2 regions of the Pantoea eucrina genome follow, and region 2 is predicted to be linked to the other one. Evidence: predicted binding sites of a transcription regulator. Region 2 holds the regulator's gene; the other holds the start of a gene.
The links. Region 2 encodes LexA, which represses DNA repair genes until DNA is damaged. Its sites were predicted from a motif close to TNCTGTATGTACATACAGNA; they were not measured.
Positions count from the first base shown of each region.

Region 1 (3,415 bases), 970 kb from region 2:
GCGCCTTGAGACGGCCCTTGAGCGCCTGCAGCAAAGCGACCCGGATGCCGGACATGCCGCCCCGCTCTCCTGGTTACTGCGTAATTTGCGTGCCATTGATGCGCAACTTGCTTCACTTGCTTCAGAACAGCAGCTGTTTGAGACGCCGCTGCAGAGTGAGCACCATCTTTCGCGTGACACGCTGCGTGGCTGGTCCGATATACGTCTGCGTCTGAGCCGTCACCTTACGCCCGCCTCTCCGCTGTTTCGCCACGCCATCCGAATGTCGCTGGTGCTCTGTATAGGTTATGCCTTTATTCAGATTACCGGGCTGCAGCGCGGTTACTGGATACTGCTTACCAGCCTGTTTGTCTGTCAGCCCAACTATAACGCCACGCGTCGCCGGCTGGCGCTGCGTATCGGAGGGACGCTGGCAGGTGTGGCAATCGGGCTGCCGGTGCTGTGGCTGGTGCCCTCGGTGGAGGGGCAGCTGCTGCTGATCGTCCTCAGCGGCGTGCTGTTTTTTGCTTTCCGTCAGATTCAGTATGCGCAGGCCACGCTGTTTATTACCCTGCTGGTACTGCTCTGCTTCAATTTACTGGGTGAAGGCTTTGACGTGGCCCTGCCGCGTATTGTTGATACGCTTCTGGGATGCGGACTCGCCTGGCTGGCGGTGGCGTTTGTCTGGCCTGACTGGCGTTTTCGCAAACTCACCACAATAGCCGATCGCGCGCTGAATGCTAACTGCCGCTATCTGGATGCCATCATGGAACAGTATCATCAGGGCAAAGATAACCGGCTGGCTTACCGGGTTGTACGCCGGGATGCGCACAACGCTGACGCCGAACTCGCCTCTGTGGTATCGAATATAAACAGTGAACGCCGGGCAGAGCAGACGCTGCGGGAGCACGCCTTCAGACTGCTCTGCCTTAATCACTCGTTTCTGAGCTATATCTCAGCGCTGGGCGCACATCGCACCCGCTTAACACCGGGGAAACTGCTCACGCTGCTTGATGACGCCGTCTGTTTTGTTGAGGATGTTTTACAGATTGAGTGCGTGACGAACGATCGGGTAGCCGCGATGCAACATACGCTTCAGCAGCGCATTGGCGAATTGAAAACCAGTACTGAAGCCCAGGCACCTTTGATTTTGCAGCAGCTCGATTTACTAATCACACTGCTGCCTGAGATCGCCCGCCTGCGCCGCGCCCTGGCGCAGGCCTGAAACAGTAACAGCGGCTCCCGGGTTTACCGGCGTAGCCGCTCCTGGTACCAGCTGCTCAGCGCCTCTTTTACGTCAGCCGGAAGCGCCGCCTGATGATGGCCAGAGATCGCCCCTTCAAGTGCCAGCAGCGTTTTCAACCCGACATGCTTGTTGACGCTGCGCAGCTTAAGCCAGCTCTGTCGTGACCCCATCTCCTGCAGCGATTCCACCGAGCTGATCCCCGCTTTATGCAGCATCAGCTCCATACGCAAACTGAGATTAGGAAGATCCTTGAGCCGCAGCGAAATATTTTTTACTGCGGCATCAGCCTGTGCCGCCTGCAGGGAGCTGGCTGACAAACGGATCAGCTGCCTCCTGTCCTGCCATAGCTGCTGATCAACTTTGAAGTAGCTCAGGGTGACAGGGATGCCGCGCTTGCGATAAACCAGCGGCTCCAGCGGCCGCTGAACGGCATAAAGCCGCAGCGCCTCACTGGCGCGCAGGTAGAGCGTGTCATTATCAATATAGGCGAACACCACGCGCTCAATAGCCAGTGCGTAGCCGCCAAACTGCGTACGCGACTCTATATCTCCCAGAACCGACAGGGCGTCGATCGATTGCTCTACTACCTCATTTTTTCGCTTCATCATGTCCCTTTTCCTCATTCCTTGTGCAGGGTATTTCCTATAAAACATCGACTATTCATTTAGTTAGAAGATAAAAAAAACGATTTACTGATTCAATGAATAAAACGCTTTTAATGCCATCTTCTGCCAGTTTTGAGAGACATTTTCAGAAAATGAAGTTGATCTCTGTTAATTTAAACAGTACTGTACATTCATCCAGTTCACTACTGAGCGAGTATATTATGCGCACGCATTTCTCTGGCCCTGTTGATCGTTCCTCCTGGTTAGCGCCTTCCACTGCAGTTCAGCCGTCAATGGGCGGTATAACGGAATTACGCTACAGTGAGCATCCTGGCATGATGCAATTGCTTCTGCTTCCGGTGCTCAAACAGCTGAGCGAACAGTCACGCTGGCAGCTCTGGCTGACGCCAGCGCATAAAGTCAGCCGCCGCTGGATCCAGCAGTCTGGTCTGCCGCTTGAGAAGAGTATGCATATTACTGAATCAGATCGGCTCAGTACGGTTGAGAATATGGTGAAAGCGCTGCGTACCGGAAATTACAGCGTAGTGCTGGCCTGGATACCCTGTGAACTGCAAGAGAATGAGCGTCAGATGCTGCAGCAGGCAGCAGAAGAAGGCGAAGCTTTGGGTCTGATTATGCGCCCGGAAGAAGCTGATATCATTTCTGCCAGACAACCCGGAAGCACAAAAATTCCCTCGGATTTGTTTCATTAAGTAAAAAGTGAGGTTTATCTCAGCTTTTTTTTCCGGCCTGTTGCCGCTAAGCTACTGATAATGTTCCCGCCAGTCAGGACAAGGGCTTAGCTGCAATTCTCTATTTACAGACCGAAAATTTTGCCCCGTCAATTGTTAAAATGTGTGTATTTACACCTGTTTTTTTACCTGCTCACCTCACATCATACTTGTAAGTTTTCAATCTCGTTGTAGACTTTAGCTCGCCAGGGTGCTCAATAACCTCCGTTTTTTCGGTAGAGTCATAAGCGAGCGTTCAGACCCGGCGAAGGATTACAACCAAGAGCAACCTTTTTGCTCATTGCCTATTTGGATGATAACGAGGCGCAAAATGAAAAAGACAGCTATCGCAATTGCAGTGGCACTGGCTGGCTTCGCTACCGTAGCGCAGGCCGCTCCTAAAGATGACACCTGGTACACCGGTGCTAAACTGGGCTGGTCTCAGTATCACGATACTGGTTACTACGGTAACGGTTACGCGAACAACGACGGTCCAACTCACGAATCTCAGCTGGGCGCAGGTGCTTTCCTGGGCTATCAGGCGAACCCATACCTGGGCTTCGAGCTGGGCTATGACTGGCTGGGCCGCATGCCTAACAAAGGCGACAACATCAACGGCGCATTCAAAGCGCAGGGCGTTCAGCTGGCAGCTAAACTGAGCTACCCGATTGCTGATGACCTTGACGTGTACACCCGTCTGGGTGGCATGGTATGGCGTGCAGATTCTACCCAGAACAACACTCTGACCGGCGAACGCCGCAGCGACCACGACACCGGCGTTTCTCCGCTGGCTGCAGTGGGTGTTGAATACGCAGTGACCAAGAACTGGGCAACCCGTCTGGATTACCAGTGGG
Region 1 is NZ_CP083448.1:1,223,471-1,226,885, reverse strand. Features, by position in the region: gene yccS (YccS family putative transporter) at 1-1,204, shown strand, start outside; gene LAC65_RS05675 (TfoX/Sxy family DNA transformation protein) at 1,228-1,830, opposite strand; gene sulA (SOS-induced cell division inhibitor SulA) at 2,052-2,543, shown strand; gene ompA (porin OmpA) at 2,893-3,415, shown strand, end outside.
Region 1: the regulator LexA is predicted to act here: its motif matches at 2,012-2,031, upstream of sulA (SOS-induced cell division inhibitor SulA).

Region 2 (3,415 bases):
GCAGGCGACCGGTGCGCGAGCGTCCGCCCTCAACAAAGTACTCAACCGAGTAGCCGCGGCTGAACAGCTCGCCCAGATATTCGCGGAATACGGTGGAGTAGAGTTTATTGCCCTTAAAGGTACGGCGAATAAAGAAGGCCCCCAGCCGGCGGAAAATGGGCCCGGCTGGCCAGAAGTTAAGATTGATACCGGCAGCGATGTGCGGCGGCACCAGCCCCTGATGATAAAGCACGTAGGAGAGCAGCAGATAATCCATATGGCTGCGGTGGCAGGGCACATAGACTATTTCATGACCATCCTGCGCCAGCTGACGCACGCGCTCGCCGCCGTTGACGCTAATGCCCTGATAGAGGCGGCTCCAGAGCCAGCCCATGATGCGGTCGGTAACGCGGATCGCCTCATATGAGAAGTCTGCCGCGATCTCTTCCATCATCTCAACGGCGTTTTGCTGCGCTTTTTCATGCGAAATCTTTTTGCTGCGCGCTTCATCTTCAACCGCTTTTTCAATCGCCTTCGACTGCAGCAGCTTGTTGAACAGATCCTGACGGGCGGGCAGGCTTGGTCCCACCGCGGCGAGACGCTGGCGGGCAAAGTGAATACGCGCCACGCGCGCCAGCTTCTGCGCAATCGACTTATCCGTGCCGTGTTCGGTCGCCATCTGGCGCAGCGAGACGGTGGAAGAGAAGCGGACAAAGCTGTCGCGACCGTGCCAGAGAATGGCGAAAAACTTCTGTACGCCATTCAGTACGCGCAGATGCGGCGTAGGCTCGCCCTGAATTTCACGACCCGGCGCACGGCCAAACATCACCGCCACCGGCAGCATCTGGACATCCAGCTGCGGGTTATTACGATGCAGATCCAGATAGTCGTGAAACAGTTTCACTGACTCCGGGTTCGCCACATAGTAAGGAAAGACACGCGGGCCATCATGAATAAACACATGGCGCGGCAGCAGCGTGCCGTCAATCTCCAGCGGCGCGAGCGGATCGGGCAGATCAAGCCGCAGACACTGGTTGCGTAATGTAAGCAGATCCGCCTTTGAATCATAAGGCAAAACATACATCACGGGACGAGTGGGATCGATACCGTGCTCCGAAACCGGATCGGTCGGTATGACCTTACTTTTTACCAAAATAGAGAGTGGTAAATTCAATAATTTGTAATAGAGTTTACGCCAACCTGACATAGACAACTTGAAGCCTCTTGTTAGCAAAGCGCGGCAAGCATACCAGAAAGTGCAGCGGAGATCTGTGGCTGTGCCATCGCACGCTGCGCACTCATTGACGCCAAAATTACTCAAGGGTTCCCTATTCATGGCAAATAACGTTACCGGCCTGCTGCGTATCATCAAAGCGGCGGGCTACTCCTGGCAGGGAATACGCGCAGCCTGGCAACATGAAGCGGCCTTTCGTCAGGAAGCCGTTGCAGCGGTGATTGCGGTAGTTGTCGCCTGCTGGCTGGATGTGGACGCAGTGACGCGCGTGCTGCTAATTGGTTCGGTGATACTGGTGGTGGTGGTGGAGATCCTCAACAGCGCGATTGAGGCGGTGGTCGACCGAATCGGCCAGGAGCGTCATCCGCTGGCGGGCCGCGCTAAGGATATGGGTTCTGCCGCCGTACTGCTGACGATCCTTCTCGCGCTGTTTGTCTGGATAACGCTGCTCTGGCCGCACGCATATTAAGGCCGCCCGTACCGATATATCGCTGATTTTTGCCGCAGCTGCGGTTTTCATTTCGCCAATACCTGTATATACTCACAGCGACTGTATAAACAACCAGGGGGCGGGATGAAAGCGTTAACCAGCAGGCAGCAGCAGGTCTATGACCTGATTCGCGACCATATTAATACAACCGGCATGCCGCCAACGCGTGCTGAAATCGCTTCACAGCTGGGCTTCCGCTCACCCAATGCAGCTGAAGAGCACCTGAAAGCGCTGGCGCGTAAAGGGGTCATTGAGATTGTCTCTGGCGCCTCGCGCGGCATTCGCTTGCTGATGGAAGAAGAGACAAGCGGTGGACTGCCGTTAATCGGGCGTGTCGCTGCCGGCGAGCCGCTGCTGGCTCAGGAGCACATCGAGACCCACTATCAGGTCGATGCTAACCTGTTCAAGCCGAGCGCGGATTTTCTGCTGCGCGTTAGCGGCATGTCGATGAAAGATATCGGGATTATGGATGGCGATCTGCTTGCCGTGCATAAAACCCAGGATGTGCGTAATGGCCAGGTCGTGGTGGCGCGCATTGACGACGAGGTCACCGTAAAACGCTGGAAAAAGCAGGGTGCTATCGTGCATCTGCTGCCGGAAAACAGCGATTTTCAGCCTATCGAAGTGGATACGCGCCAGCAGTCTCTGACCGTTGAAGGTCTGGCTGTCGGTATTGTCCGTACCGGTGAATGGCTGTAATACCTGGTTAGTCCCCCCGCTGCGGTCTGTGCCTGCACAGGCCGCGGTCTGCTATATTACCCCTCTGCTTCCAACCGTGGCGCCGTGCAGCTGCATGAGGCGCGTTGCCCGCAATAACAGGACTGGCTGATGCCGCTGTTTACCTCTTCTGATCGCACGCTCTGGCGCCTGGCGCTGCCCATGATCCTCTCTAACATCAGCGTACCGCTGCTGGGCATTGTGGATACGGCTATCATTGGCCACCTCGACAGCCCGGTTTACCTCGGCGGCGTAGCCGTGGGTGCAACGGCCACCAGCTTTGTCTTTATGCTGCTGCTCTTTTTGCGGATGAGCACCACTGGCCTGACGGCGCAGGCGTTCGGCGCCCGCGATAAGCCAGCGCTGGCGCGGGCGCTGATCCAGCCGATGCTGATTGCGCTGACGGCAGGCGTGCTGTTCATTGCGCTACGAACGCCGGTCAGCGAGCTGGCAGCCGCGCTGATGGGCGGCAGCGAGGCGGTGCAGCAGCAGGCACAAACCTTTATCGCTATCCGCTGGCTCAGCGCGCCTGCCACGCTGGCAAATCTGGTGATCCTCGGCTGGCTGCTCGGCGTACAGTATGCGCGCGCGCCGATGGTGCTGCTTATTACCGGCAACGTCGTGAATATCCTGCTCGATCTGCTGTTTGTTCTGCAGTGGCACTGGGGCGTGGCGGGTGCCGCAGCGGCCACCGCCGTCGCGGACTATGTGACGCTGGCCGTGGGGCTATGGATGGTGGCGCGGGTGCTGGCGCTGCGCGGCATATCATTTTCGCTGCTTAAAGCCAGCTGGCGCGGCGACGCCGCGCGCCTGTTCCGGCTTAACCGCGACATCATGCTGCGTTCGCTGCTGCTGCAGCTCTGCTTCGCCTCGCTGACGCTACTGGGCGCGCGACTCGGCGCTGACGTGGTCGCCGTCAATGCGGTATTGCTGATGTTCCTGACTTTTACTGCCTATGCGCTGGATGGTTTTGCGTATGCGGTGGAAGCCTGCTC
Region 2 is NZ_CP083448.1:253,091-256,505, forward strand. Features, by position in the region: gene plsB (glycerol-3-phosphate 1-O-acyltransferase PlsB) at 1-1,186, opposite strand, end outside; gene LAC65_RS01130 (diacylglycerol kinase) at 1,314-1,682, shown strand; gene lexA (transcriptional repressor LexA) at 1,788-2,402, shown strand; gene dinF (MATE family efflux transporter DinF) at 2,532-3,415, shown strand, end outside.